2 regions of the Saccharibacillus brassicae genome follow, and region 2 is predicted to be linked to the other one. Evidence: riboswitches for the same ligand, from Rfam matches in the RefSeq annotation. Region 2 holds a riboswitch; the other holds the start of a gene.
The links. Region 2 has a riboswitch for S-adenosylmethionine ahead of metA (homoserine O-acetyltransferase MetA). Riboswitches for the same ligand answer to the same signal wherever they lie in the genome.
Positions count from the first base shown of each region.

Region 1: linked by a shared signal. The riboswitch ahead of FFV09_RS06535 (methionine ABC transporter ATP-binding protein) and the one ahead of metA (homoserine O-acetyltransferase MetA) in region 2 are both predicted to bind S-adenosylmethionine.

Region 1 is NZ_CP041217.1:1,592,382-1,600,138, reverse strand. It holds gene FFV09_RS06565 (Gfo/Idh/MocA family protein) at 1-38, shown strand, start outside; gene FFV09_RS06560 (Cof-type HAD-IIB family hydrolase) at 185-1,015, shown strand; gene FFV09_RS06555 (DUF456 domain-containing protein) at 1,065-1,544, shown strand; gene FFV09_RS06550 (putative polysaccharide biosynthesis protein) at 1,592-3,214, shown strand; gene FFV09_RS06545 (thioredoxin family protein) at 3,293-3,643, shown strand; gene FFV09_RS06540 (COX15/CtaA family protein) at 3,907-4,812, shown strand; SAM riboswitch class I at 5,104-5,246, shown strand; gene FFV09_RS06535 (methionine ABC transporter ATP-binding protein) at 5,464-6,480, shown strand; gene FFV09_RS06530 (methionine ABC transporter permease) at 6,477-7,148, shown strand; gene FFV09_RS06525 (MetQ/NlpA family ABC transporter substrate-binding protein) at 7,183-7,757, shown strand, end outside.
Region 2 is NZ_CP041217.1:4,255,472-4,263,228, forward strand. It holds gene corA (magnesium/cobalt transporter CorA) at 31-972, opposite strand; SAM riboswitch class I at 1,478-1,584, shown strand; gene metA (homoserine O-acetyltransferase MetA) at 1,964-2,917, shown strand; gene FFV09_RS17665 (PLP-dependent transferase) at 2,958-4,142, shown strand; gene FFV09_RS17670 (aminotransferase class I/II-fold pyridoxal phosphate-dependent enzyme) at 4,144-5,472, shown strand; gene FFV09_RS17675 (DUF1304 domain-containing protein) at 5,559-5,921, shown strand; gene mqnC (cyclic dehypoxanthinyl futalosine synthase) at 6,146-7,282, shown strand; gene FFV09_RS17685 (FecCD family ABC transporter permease) at 7,434-7,757, opposite strand, start outside.

The sequences.
Region 1 (7,757 bases), 2.7 Mb from region 2:
TGCAATCCGCCCTGTCCGGACGCAGCATGAAGCTGTAGCTTCAGGGGGAGAGACGCAAGGCCCGTTTCCGGTTCTGCCGGCGACGGGCTTTTCGGCGTTTTCGGGTCGGCGGAACGTCTTTGGAGCATGGATGGAATTGTGATAGAATGGCGAGAGCGAACACGTTTTGAAAGGGGCAAAAAGAATGACGAGCTACGATTACAAGCTGCTTGCGCTGGATATGGACGGCACGCTGCTGAACGACGACCATCAAGTGTCGGAAGAGACGGCCAAATGGATCCGCCGCGCGATCAAGGAAGGGTTCCACGTCTGCCTGTCCACGGGACGCGCAGCCATGCACGCCCTGCCGTACGCGGTAGAGCTGGGCCTGGAGACGCCGATGGTGACGGTCAACGGAAGCGAAGTGTGGAAAGCGCCGCACCAGCTGCATTACCGGGCGCTGATGGACGTGGAATCGGTCCGCGGCATGCACGCGCTGGCGGAAGAATACGGCGTCTGGTTCTGGGCGTATACGACGGAACGTCTGTACAACCGCGATCAATGGACGGACACGCTGGAAGACAAGGAATGGCTGAAGTTCGGCTACAATACGTCGGACCGCGAAGTGCTGCACCAGATCCTCATGCGGCTTCAGGACATGGGCGGCCTGCAAATTACCAACTCGTCGATGGAAAATCTGGAGATCAACCCGGAAGGCATCTCCAAAGCGAGCGGGATCGCGCAGGTATGCGAGCTGCTGGATATCACGATGGAGCAGGTTATCGCCGTCGGCGACAGCCTGAACGATATCGCGGTGATCGAAGCGGCGGGACTCGGCGTCGCGATGGGCAACGCCCAGGACGCCGTCAAGCAGACGGCCGACGTGGTCGTGGCGAGCAACAACGAAGACGGCATCGTGCAGGTCATTCGCGAGTACATGCTTGGCGGCAAGGAATTCGACGATGCCGAGCCGGCGGCCGCGGCGTCGCAGACGCCCGCATCCAAGATCCGGCGCGAAGACGACCCGTCCGCTTGAGGACAGGCGACACTAACCGAAAAGCATAGGAGGACCTGGCATGGTCGCATTGGATATACTGGGTTGGGTACTTGTGGTCGCGCTGTTTATCGTCGGCATGGCGAGCTTGATTTTCCCGATTTTACCGGGAGCGGTCGCGATCTATTTCGCTTTCTTCGTCTACGGCTGGTTTTTCTCGTTCGGCGAGCTGACGGTCTGGTTCTGGATCATCCAGACGGTGATCTTCGTGGCGCTGATCGTGGCCGATTACGTCGTCGGAGCCTGGGGGACCAAGAAGTTCGGCGGTTCCAAGCTGTCGATCCAGCTCAGCACGGTCGGCTTGATTCTCGGCCCGTTCGTCATTCCGGCGTTCGGCCTCATTCTCGGCCCGTTTATCGGGGCGGTGATCGGCGAGCTGATTCACGGATCGAACTTCAAGCAGGCGCTGCGCGCAGGTTGGGGCGCCCTGATCGGGCTGCTCAGCAGCACGCTCGTCAAAGGCATTTTGCAGGTCGTCATGATTGTCGTCTTCATCATATGGATCGTGTAAGGAAGCCGCTTGCGGCTTTTTTTGCGGGAGAAAGAAGGGAATAGGTTTTGTCGAAAAAGGAATCATTTATCAGAGGGACGCTCATTCTGGCGGCGGCCGCGCTCGTCGCCCGGGTGCTGGGGCTCGGGCAGCGGATTCCGCTGGAACATATGCTCGGACCCGTCGGCAACGCGTCGTTCAGCGCCGCCAACAACGTGTACCTCATGCTGCTTACGGTCGCGACGGCGGGCATTCCGAGCACGCTCAGCAAGATGATCTCGGAGCGCTACGCGCTCGACCGGCCGCAGGAAGCGGGACGCATCTATTATGCGGCGCTGCTGTTCTCCGGCATGATGGGCGTCGTGATCACGCTGCTGCTGTACATCTTCGCGCCGTGGTACACGGCGCTGATCGAGCTGCCGCAAGCGACCCCGGCTATCCGGGCGCTTGCGCCGGCGCTGATCCTGTTCCCGACGATCGCCATGATGCGCGGCTATTTCCAGGGCCGCAACATGATGGCGATCGGAGGCGTCTCGCAGATCATCGAGCAGGTCGCCCGCGTCTTCACCGCGATTCTGTTGGCCTACATTTTGCTGCAAATGGACAAGCCCGGCGAGACGATCGCGGCCGGCGCCACCTTCGGCGGCGTGCTCGGCAGCCTGGGCGCGTTCGCGATCATGCTGTTCGCTTCGCTGAAACTGTCGAAGAACGAACGCAAAAAAGGCCGGACGCTGATCAACCGTCACGATCAGACTATTCCGCTCAGCCGCATTTACGGCGACATCTTCAAACTGTCGATTCCGATCGTGCTGACGGCGCTCGCCGTTCCGGCGATCAACTTCATCGACACGACGATCGTCAAGCCGCTGCTCATCGGACAGATCGGCGACGCGATGGCGACGATGCAGCTCGGCATCCTCGGCAGCCGCGCCCAAAGCGTCGCCGGCATCCCGCCGATTCTCGCGATCGCGCTCAGCACGTCGCTGATTCCGATCATCTCGGCCGCGTTCGCCCGCAAAGACACGCAGCATTTGCAGCAGCAGGTGACGCTTGCGATGCGCATCGCGACGCTGACGGGCATGCCGCTCGTACTGGCGCTCGGCTGCGCCGCCTATTCGGTCAACGGCCTGCTGTTCAGTACGCTGGACGGCGCCGGCATCATCGCCATCCTGACGCTCGGCACCATTTTCCAGATTACGATGATGGTCAGCAACTCGATGCTGCTCGGCATGAACCTGGCCCGCCGCTCGATGGTGCACGTCGCGATCGGCCTCGTCGTCAAAATCGCCGGCAGCCTGGCGCTTGCGCCGCTGCTCGGCAGTTACGGCATCTACGGCATCATCGGCATGACCGGCGTCTGCTTCCTCGTCATCACGCTGCTTAACCTGCACACGCTGCGCGGCATCGTGTCGTTCTCGGTGCTGGGCAGCCGCTGGCCGGCCTTCATCGCGACCTGCATGGTCGTCGCCGCGGCAAGCTTCGGGCTCAGCGAGCTGGGCAGCTGGATGAGCGCGTTCATGCACGCCCGCCTGGCGTTCTTCATCGCCTGCTGCGCGGTCGGCTTGATTGTGCCGTCGATCTACCTGGTGCTGCTTGTCGTGCTGCGGGTCATCCGCCGCGACGAACTGGGCTCGTACCCGCGTCCGCTGCAAAAAGCGCTGCGTCCGCTGATGCGCCTTCAGCGCGGATGATTCCCGGGCGAAATTGGGGTAAAATAAACAGACCGGCATTGATGCCCGAATAACGAAACATCAAAGGAGAGATTTCGCATGGAACAAATTCGTACCCAAGCCGATTTCGATCGGCAGATCGCAAGTCCGGGACTGACCGTAGCCGTATTCCGCGCCGATTGGTGCGGAGACTGCCACTTTATCGATCCGTTCATGCCCGAAGTCGAAGAACAGCGCAAAGACCAGCTCAAGCTGATCCAGGTCGACGTCGAAGAAGTCGAGGCGGTCAGCCGCGAGCTGAACATTCTCGGCATTCCGAGCTTCGTCGCTTTTTCGAACGGCAAGGAATTGATTCGCTTCGTGAACAAAGCCCGCAAATCGCGCGCCGAGATCGAGAGTTTCCTCGACCGCGCCGCCGCCGTGCACGGCCAACTGGCCGGCCAGAACTGATCCCGCAAACGCCCGCTTCGGCCTGCCGCCCTGGCGGGCGTTTTGCTGCGTGCGGGCTTCGATCCCCGGCATCAATGATAAAGGTCATACGGAATCCGGCAATAAGCCGGAAACTTGCCGTCGATTTGAACATTTTTTGTCACAAAGACAATTCTTAACCCGGATACATTTCCGGTATAATAAAAGGAAAAGGCATTTCGGCGGCTGCGGGGTTCGCGGCACGGGAATGCCCTCCACTACTTTTCGAATCGGCGGTGAGACTTTTGCAATATAAAGTGTTGAAATGGCTGAGCTACGCATCGTGCATGATCATGCTGCTCGTCTCGTTCAACGGCGTGGTCGTGACGAGAACGGGGTCCGGCCTGGAATGCGGACGCCAATTCCCGCTCTGCCACGGCAAGTTCGTGCCGGGCACCACGATCGGTTCGCTGATCGAGTACACGCACCGGTTGACGGCCGGCATCGCGGGTCTGCTGGCGCTCGCCACGCTCGTGGCGTTTCTGATCTGGGCGCGCAAACGGCGCGATTTTCAAATCTATGCCGCGATCATGGCGTTTTTCGTCATCGTGCAGGCGGTCATGGGCGCGCTGGCTGTCGTCTTCTCGCAGTCGCCGCCGATCATGGCGCTGCATTTCGGATTCGCGCTGATCGCGTTCGCGAGCGCGCTCGTGCTTGCGCTGTCGGTGCGCCGGGCAGGCAGCCTGGAGCGCTACCAGGAGCCGCCCGCCGCGCAGCGGGTCAGCAAGCGCACGCGCAATTTGACCGTGTTCTCGGCAGCGTTCACGTATGCGGTCGTCTATACGGGTGCGCTGGTCAGCCATACCCAACTGGCGAAAATGTCGATCGTGCTGCATATCGCGTCCGCGCTGCTGCTCATTTTCGTACTGATCGTCGGGCATATGGCGGTTCGCAATTACTCGCATATTCCGGACATCCGCAAGCTGGGCATCATCGTCATCGTGCTGATGATCGCGCTGCCGCTCAGTGGCATTCTCAACCTCGTTGCGCTCGGCAGCGAATATTACATGTTCGCTCCGATGCTGCACACGCTTATTACGGACTTCCTGTTCGCGTTCCTGTGCTTCATGAGTATCCGGACCTGGGAATTGAGCCGGATTCCGGCCAGGGAAGAAACGTCGGTGCGCGTCAAGAAAACGGCGCAAGCCTGAGTGCCCGGCAGTCCCCGCGCAGCGGATGAACCGCCCGGCGGGGCAGCCGGCGCAGGAGGCATGCTAATTTGCGCGAAGGCGCGTACGGCCAAGAAGTCTCTGCGGAGGCTTCTTTTTTGTACGCCGGATCTGTCCGCGGCGGCAAGACAAACCGGCGGACCGAAAGCGATGAAAATTTTCATGCGAGACCTTTACAAAACGTGCCAAACTGAATATACTGAGTGAAGGATTTCGGTTCGGTTCTTTTGAATTTCCGTAATCCCCAGCTTTCCAATTAGATATCTCAGATTTTTCTTATCGAGAGAGGCGGAGGGACAGGCCCGATGAAGCCCGGCAACCGATCCTGCAGGCGAACGTCCGAAGAAGACGTGCGGCGCAGGGTGTCATGGTGCTAATTCCTACAGAACGCAAGCCACGGTTCTGGGAGATGAGAAGGTGACTTTCCGCATACGATGCGAGCCCTTTTTGTCTATCAAAAAGGGCTTTTTGATTTATCAAGCCGCGGTATACACGGGTTAGATCCGCAAGCGCGGCCGGCATGGAGAACGGGTGTGCGCCGCGAATACCCGCCGGCTTTAAGGCGACAGCGCGTAACCTAAAGTGGGCAAATCGACACACAAGCGATTTTAGACAGCTAGGAGGACCAGCCGAGTGATCACCATCAAAAATTTGGTTAAGACCTATACCACGAGAGGCAAGACGATGACGGCGTTGAACGGCATCAATCTGGAGATCGCCCAAGGGGAAATCTTCGGCATCATCGGCCATTCCGGAGCCGGCAAGAGCACGCTGATCCGATGTATCAACCGTCTGGAGCAGCCGACGAGCGGTTCGGTCTGGATCGGCGAGACGGACATTACCCGGCTCGGCAAGAGGCAGCTCCAGCGCGAACGCCGCAAGCTCGGCATGATTTTCCAGCATTTCAACCTGCTGTCTTCGGCGACCGTCTACGAGAACGTCGCTTTTCCGCTCAAGCTTGAAGGCAAATCGCGTACGGAGATCAACCGCCGGGTGAACGAGATGCTCGAACTGGTCGGGCTGACCGAACACGCGAGCAAATATCCGGCGCAGCTGTCCGGCGGGCAGAAGCAGCGGGTCGGCATCGCCCGGGCGCTGGCGCCCAACCCGCGCGTGCTGCTGTGCGACGAAGCGACGTCGGCGCTCGATCCCCAGACGACGGATTCCATCCTGCGTCTGCTGCTCGACATCAACCGCAAGCTGGGCTTGACCATCGTGCTTATCACGCACGAGATGCACGTCATCCAGAGTATCTGCGACAAGGTCGCCGTTATCAACGGCGGCATTATCGTGGAGCAGGGGCCGGTTATCGACGTGTTCCTCAAGCCGAGAGAGACGATTACGCAGGAGTTCATCAAGCGCGAATCCGAAGGCGGAGAGATGTTCGAAGAAGCGATCCGGGCCGTGCACGTGCCGTCTTCGCGGACGGTCAAAGTGACGTTTATCGGCGAGTTGACGTATCAATCGACGCTGTCGCAGACGGTGAAGGAGACGGGCGTCGACTTCGCGATTCTGCAGGGCACGATCTCGCGGATCAAGGAAACGCCGTACGGGCAGCTGGTCGTCCGTTTCGAAGGCGACGCCGCGTCGATCGACAACACGCTGCGGCGCCTGACCGAACAAAGGCTTGAAGTGGAGGAACTGCAATGAACGGCAAACTCGATTTTTCGCAAGTCAACTGGGAAGAGTTCGGCAAAGCCACGGTCGAAACGCTCCAGATGCTCGGCTACTCCAGCCTGTTCACGCTGCTTCTCGGCCTTCCGCTCGGCATCGTGCTGTTCCTGTGGGCGCGGTCGTCGTCGTACGTGCTGCGGGTGCTGTACAGCATCCTGTCGGTGATCGTCAACATCCTGCGCTCGGTTCCGTTCATCATCTTGATCATCGCGTTGATTCCGATCACGAAGGAAATCGTCAACACTTCGATCGGCGTACGGGGCATGATTCCGCCGCTCGTCATCGGAGCCGCCCCGTTCTTCGCACGGCTCGTCGAGACCGCGCTGCGCGAAGTGGACCGCGGCGTGATCGAAGCGGCCCAGTCGATGGGCGCTTCCACGTGGCAGGTTGTGTACAAAGTCATCTTGCGCGAATCGCTGCCGGGCCTGATTGCGGGCTTCACCGTCACGGTCATCGCCCTGATCTCGTACACCGCCATGTCGGGGCTGGTCGGAGGCGGCGGCCTCGGCACGCTTGCGGTCAACTACGGCTATTACCGCTACGAGACAGCCGTCATGCTCGTATCGCTCGTGCTGATCGTGCTGATGGTACAGATCATTCAGATGATCGGCGATCGTCTGGTCCTTCATTTTACCCGGAAATAAAACATAAAATAGCGAACAAAAGGGGAGAAACACAATGAAAAAATGGATTCTCGCAGTACTCACGCTTGCGCTCGTCGCTCTGCTGGCCGCATGCGGCAACAGCAGCGGCGGTACCACGGCTTCGACAGGCACGGACGCTGCCGGTTCCGGCGACGCGGCTTCGACCGAAGCGGTCACGCTCAAAGTCGGCGCTTCTCCGGTCCCTCACGCCGTCATTCTGGAACACATCAAGCCTGCGCTGGAAAAAGAAGGCGTGAACCTGGAAATCGTCCAATTCTCGGATTACATCCTGCCGAACACGCAGCTGGCCGAGAAATCGCTTGACGCGAACTTCTTCCAGACCCAATCGTACCTCGACGTGCAAAACGAGAAAAACGGCACGGACCTGGTCAGCGTCGCTTCCGTACACATCGAACCGTTCGCCGGCTATTCCAAAAAAATCAAATCGATCGACGAGTTGGCCGACGGCGCGACCGTAGCCATCCCGAACGATCCGACCAATACGGCACGCGCGCTGCTGCTGCTGCAAAAACAAGGATTGATCAAGCTCAAAGACGGCGCGGACATCACGTCGACCGAGCGCGACGTGACAGAGAACACCAAGAACCT
Region 2 (7,757 bases):
GGAACGGGTCGATGCAGGAAGGCGCCGAACTTACAGCCAGCCTTTTTTGCGGAACAGCAGGTACATCGTAAAGCCGAGCACGACCATGAGCGCGATGACCATCGGGTAGCCGTACGTCCAATGCAGCTCCGGCATATGGTCGAAGTTCATGCCGTAGATGCCCGTCACGACCGTCAGCGGCATGAAGATGGTCGTGATGACCGTGAACACCTTCATGATCTCGTTCGCGCGGTTGGAAATGCTGGACTGGTACGCTTCGCGAAGGTTGCCCATCAGATCGCGATACGTATCGAAAGCTTCGGACACTTTGACCGTATTTTCGTAAATGTCGCTGAAATATTTCTGCAGCTCGTCGTCGATCAGGCGCAGGTCTTTTTTGTTCAGAATATTGATGACTTCGCGCTGCGGCACCAGTACCTTCTTGAGCCAGAGAATCTCCGCCCGCAGGCCGATGATGTCGTTGAGATGCGTGCGCTTCGTATTCATCAGGATATCTTCTTCCAGCTGCTCGATCTGGTCTTCGATCCGGTCGCCGACTGCGAAGAAGTTGTCGACGACGCGGTCGATCAGCAGATACATGAAGCGGTCCGGCGTATGCACTTCTTCTTCCCACATGATCGGCTTGACCGTGCGGAGTTCGTGAATCTTCTGCCGGGTCACCGTAATGATAAAATGCCGGCCGAGGAAGATGTTCAGCGCGCGCATGAAGATCTCTTCGTTGTCGAAGCGGATACTGTTGACGACGGTAAAATAGTGGTTCTCGTAAATTTCGATTTTCGGCCGCTGTTCTTCCTCGCCGAGCATATCTTCGACCGCCAGATCGTGCAGGCCGAACGTGAGCTGGAGCAGCGTCACGTCGTCGAGATCGGCATCGATCCAGTAGAAGCCTTCTTCGGGCGGGGTGAGCGTGTCGGTCAGGTTTTCATTTTCGATCAGCGTAAAAACGCCGTATTTGACATGCCGGATTTTCATGCGGTTCAACTCCTTCGAAATGAGACGATCGCTCGTCTGGTGAAATAGTCTCGAATTCGCGGGAGAGCGCAGGAAAAAACAGGCCGTCGCCGGAACGGGCGTCGCCTTAAACGGTTGAACGGCAGTTCAGCCCTTAAGGCGGCGGCCGGTCAGTTAACTTCCATACATGGAGGCATTGACGCCGGTCGGCCGTTTTTTCGATTGTCGGATGCGTGCTGCGTTCTCTCGCGCTTGGGCCTCGGGTCGCCGTCCATCTGAAAGTCACCTCTTGTTTTCAAAATTGTTTTCATAAAACCCTCGTTAAGTATAACCTGCACCCTAGGGCCTTTCAAGGTCTTGTTTGTGACAAGGGATGCTTACGTTATCGGCTCCGCCGCGGCGAAACTGTAGATGAAGAAAATCGATACAGCCCGCTTCTTGCTTGAATGCATAAAATGTGTATAATTGAATCTAACGTTATCCCGGCGAAACGGTCGGGAATTCGACAATTGAATATTTCAGTGGAATCTTATCAAGAGCAGGTGGAGGGACTAGCCCGATGAAACCCGGCAACCGGCGACTTTGTCGTACGGTGCTAATTCTTGCAAGTTACCGTGCGAACAGAGACGAGGCACGAGTCGATCAGCCCTTGTCGTCACGGCCCGCCGTGCGAACGCAGACGAGGCACGAGTCGATCAGCCCTTGTCGTCACGGCCCGCCGTGCGAACAGAGACGAGGCATGAGTCGATCAGCCCTTGTCGTCACGGCACGCCGTGCGAACAGAGACGAGGCACGAGTCGATCAGCCTCGATCTTAGCGTCGCGCATCCGGTAACTTGACAGATGAGAGAGGCGCTAGCTTTATATAGACCTTTCTCGGCTTGCCCGGAAAGGTCTTTTTGGTACACTTTCGTGCCGAAAAACGCTTTTCCGGCTGCCGAATGCTCGATCGCACGACACCCGTGTCCACATTCAACGTCAAACGTCAAAACGTAAAAAGGAGTGAATGGAAAGTGCCGATTAAAGTACCCGATAATCTGCCCGCCATGGAAGTGCTGCTGAAGGAAAATATTTTCGTCATGGACGAGAGCCGGGCGTACAGTCAGGATATCCGTCCGCTCCGCATCGCGATTTTGAACCTGATGCCGACGAAGGAGACGACCGAGACGCAGCTGCTGCGCCTGATCGGCAACACGCCGCTGCAGGTGGACGTCGTGCTGCTGTACCCGAGTTCGCACACGTCCAAGAACACGTCGGAAGAATACCTGAACACTTTTTACAAAACGTTCGACGAAATCAAGCACAAACGCTTCGACGGCATGATCATTACCGGAGCGCCGGTCGAGCAGCTTGAATTCGAACAGGTGAGCTACTGGGACGAGATTCGCCAGATCTTCGAGTGGTCCAAGAAGAACGTCACTTCGACGCTGCATATCTGTTGGGCTTCGCAGGCCGGCCTGTACCATCACTTCGGCGTGAACAAAATTCCGCTGGCGGACAAATGCTTCGGCGTCTTCCCGCATACGATGAACAAGACCAACGTGCAGCTGCTGCGCGGCTTCGACGAATGTTTCTTCGTGCCCCACTCGCGCCATACGGACGTGCAGCGGGAAGATATTTTGCGCAGCCCGGAACTCGAGATTCTGGCCGAGTCCGAAGAAGCGGGCGTCTATCTGGTCGCGACCCGCGACGGCAAGCAGATCTTTGCTACCGGCCACTCCGAATACGATCCGCTGTCGCTCAAATGGGAATATGACCGCGATATCGCCAAAGGGATGGATATCCCGGTTCCGAGAAACTATTTTCCGAACGACGATCCGACCCGCAAGCCGCTGTCTTCCTGGAGAGCGCACGCCAATCTGCTGTTCTCGAACTGGCTCAACTATTACGTCTACCAGGAGACTCCGTTCGATCAGGTCGACCTGACCAAAGAAGTATCGTTCAGCGACTACGGCGCCGGCATCTGAATCACTCACTCAATCCACGATCCATTCAGGAGGAATGACCATGAAGGACGACAGACAGCTCAAAATCGAAAGCGCGCTTGCGCAGATCGGCTCGCTTGAAGACCCGCAGACGGGAGGCGTGACGTTCCCGATCTACCATTCGACCGCTTACCGGCATCCGGGGCTCGGCCGGAGTACCGGCTTCGACTATACCCGGACCAAGAACCCGACCCGCAGCGTGCTGGAAGAAGCTTCGGCCAAGCTGGAAGCGGGCGACGCCGGTTTCGCGTGCAGTTCCGGCATGGCCGCGCTGCAGACGGTGTTTGCGCTGTTCGGGCAGGGCGACCATCTGATCGTCTCGCTCGACCTGTACGGCGGCACGTACCGCCTGCTGGAGCGCGTGCTGTCCCGGTTCGGCGTCAAGGCGTCCTACGTCGACACGAACGATCTCGAAGGCATCGAGCGTCTGCGCACGCCGAATACCAAAGCGGTGTTTATCGAGACGCCGACCAATCCGCTCATGATGGTCACCGATATCAAGGCGGTCGCCGACTGGGCGAAGCCGAACGGGATACTGACGATCGTCGACAACACGCTGCTGACGCCGTTTTTCCAGCGTCCGATCGAACTCGGCGCCGATATCGTCGTCCACAGCGCCACCAAATACCTGGGCGGGCATAATGACGTATTGGCAGGCCTGATCGTGACCCAAGGCAAAGAGCTGTCCGAAGAAATGTTTTTCCTCCACAATTCAATCGGCGCGGTGCTGAGCCCGACCGACTCCTACCAATTAATGCGCGGCATGAAGACGCTGGCGCTGCGGATGGAGCGGCACGAGAGCAACGCCCTGACGCTTGCGCGTTTCCTGCAGCAGCATCCGCAGATCGAAGCCGTCTACCATCCGGGTCTGCCGGAGCATCCGGGACACGACGTACAGAACCGGCAGTCGAGCGGCAATACCGGTATTTTCTCGTTCAAAGTCAAAGACGCGCGCTGGATCGATCCGATCTTGCGTCATATCCGGCTGATCGCTTTCGCGGAAAGTCTGGGCGGCGTCGAGTCGCTGATGACGTATCCGGCGATACAGACGCACGCGGATATTCCGCAGGAAATTCGCGACGCGATCGGCGTGGACGACAAGCTGCTGCGTTTCTCGGTCGGCATCGAGCATATCGACGACCTGATCGCGGACCTCGGCGGCGCGCTGCAGGCGGCTTTGAACGAGACGGAAGGGGCGGAAGCTTAATATGACCGACGTAAACAACGGGAATAACGAAAATACCGGGAACGACGGACTTATCGGCAAAAACGGCAGCGGCGACAGTCTGGAGACCGGCACGGAGAAAACGGCGCAGCCGCAAGGACGCACGCCGGAGCAGGCCGCGGCCGCGCCCCGGCAGCTGCAAACGCCCGAAGAAGCGGCGCAGGCGCTCAAAGACCGGCATTTCGACACGAAGCTGATCCATTTCGGCGCGGAGATCGATCCGGCGACCGGCGCGTCCAGCGTGCCAATCTACCAGGCGTCGACGTTCCACCATTTCGACATTTACAATCCACCGCAGTACGATTACAGCCGCTCCGGCAGCCCGACGCGCCAGGCGCTCGAAGATTACATCTCGCTGCTCGAAGGCGGAGCCGGCGGTTACGCATTCGCGTCCGGCATGGCCGCGATTTCCGCGGCGCTCATGATCTTTTCGGCCGGCGATCACCTGATCGTCACGGAAGACGTCTACGGCGGCACGTACCGGCTGCTGACGACCATTTTGAGCCGCATGAACATCGAGACGACCTTCGTCGACATGACGGAGCTCGATCAGGTCAAAGCGGCGCTGCGTCCGAATACCAAAGGCGTCTACATGGAAACGCCGTCGAATCCGACGCTCAAGATTACCGACGTCGGCGCGGTAGCGAACTGGGCCAAAGAGCATGACCTGCTCACGCTCGTCGACAACACGTTCATGACGCCGTATTACCAGCGGCCGATCGAACAGGGCGTCGATATCGTGCTGCACAGCGCGACGAAGTTCCTCGGCGGACACAGCGACGTGCTGGCCGGCCTTGCGGTGGCGCGCACGCCGGAGCTGGCCGCGCAGCTCAAAAAGCTGCAAAACGGGCTCGGCACGGTGCTCGGGCCGCAGGACTGCTGGCTGCTGATCCGCGGCATCAAGACGCTCGGCGCCCGCATGGAACGCAGCGAGATCGGGGCGCGCAGGCTTGCGCACTGGCTGTCCGAACGCAAAGACGTGGAAGCCGTCTACTACCCGGGCCTGCCGGAGCATCCGGGCCGCGGCATCCACGAACGGCAGTCGACCGGCTACGGCGCGGTCGTGTCGTTCGACGTCGGCTCCGAGGAGCGGGCCAAACGGCTGCTGAACCGCGTGAAGCTGCCGCTCGTGGCGGTCAGCCTGGGCGCGGTGGAGAGCATCCTGTCGTATCCGCCGATGATGTCGCATGCGGCGATGCCGCGCGAAGTGCGGCTTGAGCGTGGCATTGCCGACGGCCTGCTGCGCTTCTCGGTCGGCCTGGAGAACGTCGACGACCTGATCGCCGACCTGGAACAGGCGCTGGCCGATTAACTTTCCTTCGCTAAAGGGAGCAACCTCTTTTTTCTGTTACAATGAATGGAAATAGGCAAAAGCCTCAGAAGAAAAGAGGGAATGCGATGGAATGGGTGGCCAACGTCCTGGTAGCGCTGATCGCGCTGCTGCACGTGTATATTCTGGTCCTGGAAATGTTTATGTGGAACAAGCCGCGCGGGATGAAAGCGTTCGGACTGGAGCAAAAATTTGCCGACATGACGTTGTCGCTTGCGGCCAATCAGGGACTGTACAACGGATTTCTGGCGGCAGGGCTCGTGTTCGGCCTGCTGTATCCGAACGCGGAAGCGGGGGCGCATATCCAGATCTTCTTCCTCGTCTGCGTAATGGTCGCCGGCATTTACGGAGCGGCTACGGCCAAATTCAAAATTTTGTTCATTCAGACGGTGCCGGCGCTGATCGCGCTGATCGCCGTGCTGCTCGCCTAACGGCGTCAAGCAGCAGACCGGTCCGCTTCGGCGGACCGGTTTTTGCTTTTTGCCGGCGTATCGAAGTTCGCTCATATTTAATTCTTATGTAAAGTGTGATAGGATTAGTTGTATTGCAGGGCCCGATTAAATTTTAACTTTTCAAAATAGAGATTGTGCAGTACGGCCCGAACGGATACGACTCACTTTATTTGAACCTATTTTCACAAAGGAGGCTGCATGCAATGAGTGCGGTTGACAAAATACTGGATAAAGCTTTGAACGGGGGACGTCTCGACGTCGAGGATACGATCGCCCTGTACGAAACGAACGAGATCGAGAAGCTGGGACATGCCGCCAACGAACTGATGATTCGCAAAAACCCCGATCCGATCACGACGTTCGTCATCGGACGCAACGTCAACTATACGAATGTGTGCGACGTTTTTTGCCGTTTCTGCGCGTTTTACCGCCGTCCGGGTTCGCCCGAAGGGTATGTGCTTCCCGATGAAGTGATCCTGCAAAAAATTCAGGAGACCGAAGACGTGGGCGGCACGGAAATTTTGATGCAGGGCGGAGTCAACCCGGATCTGCCGTTCGAATATTACCTGAACATTCTGCGCAAGATCAAGCAGCATTTCCCGAACGTGACGATGCACTCGTTCTCGCCCGCGGAAATCATGAAGATGCAGAAGCTGTCCGGCATGTCGATGGAAGATACGATCCGCGCGATCCACGAAGCGGGACTTGATTCCCTGCCCGGCGGAGGCGGCGAGATTCTCGACGACCGGACCCGCCGCAAGATCAGCCGTCTCAAAGGCTCGTGGCGCGATTGGATGGACGTCATGCAGACGGCGCACAAAGTCGGCATGAACACGACCGCGACGATGGTGATCGGCTTCGGCGAATCGTACGAAGAGCGCGCGCTGCACATGCTGAGAGTGCGCGAAGCCCAGGACGAATGCATCCGCAACGGCTACGATTCCGAAGGGTTCCTCGCCTACATCTCGTGGACGTTCCAGCCGGACAACACGAACATGAAAGTCGAGAAGCAGACGCCGGAGCAGTATTTGCAAAACGTGGCGATCAGCCGCATCGTGCTCGACAACATCAAGCATTTCCAGTCGTCGTGGGTCACGATGGGACCGGAAGTGGGCAAAATGTCGCTCAGCTACGGCTGCGACGACTTCGGCAGCACGATGATGGAAGAAAACGTCGTATCGGCCGCGGGCACGACCCACAAAGTCAATATCGAGCAGACGCTCGACATTATCCGTGCCGCCGGCAAGATTCCGGCCCAGCGCGACACGAAATATAACCTGATCCAGGTGTTCGACGATCAAAATTACAAAATCCAGCGCGATTTCATCATGCAAAACTAGAGGCAAGGCCAGAAGCAGGACCGGCAGGCCGCGCCACCGCAACCTTTACCGCCGATTCGGCGAACGATAAGCAAACGCCTCTCCGCTCAAGCGGTTCCCGGCAAGGGACCGCAAGGCGGAGAGGCGTTTTTTGGTTTTTTTCAGTTTGGGTTCAGTTTGGCTTTTTGAGCAGCAGATGCAGGAAATACGGCGCCCCGATAAAAGCGACGACGATGCCGGCCGCGATCCCGCCGGGATCGTTCAGGCTGCGCCCGATCGTATCGGCCAACAGCAGCAGCCAGCCGCCGACGAGGATCGAGACCGGAATGAACCGCTGATGCGCGGGTCCGACGAGCGCGCGGGCGATATGCGGTGCCATCAGGCCGATAAACGCGATCCCGCCGGTGACGGACACGGCGGAAGCGGCGAGAGCGACCGCGGTCAGCAGCAGCAGAATCCGGTCTTTCTGGATCGGCACGCCGGCGCCGACGGCGGA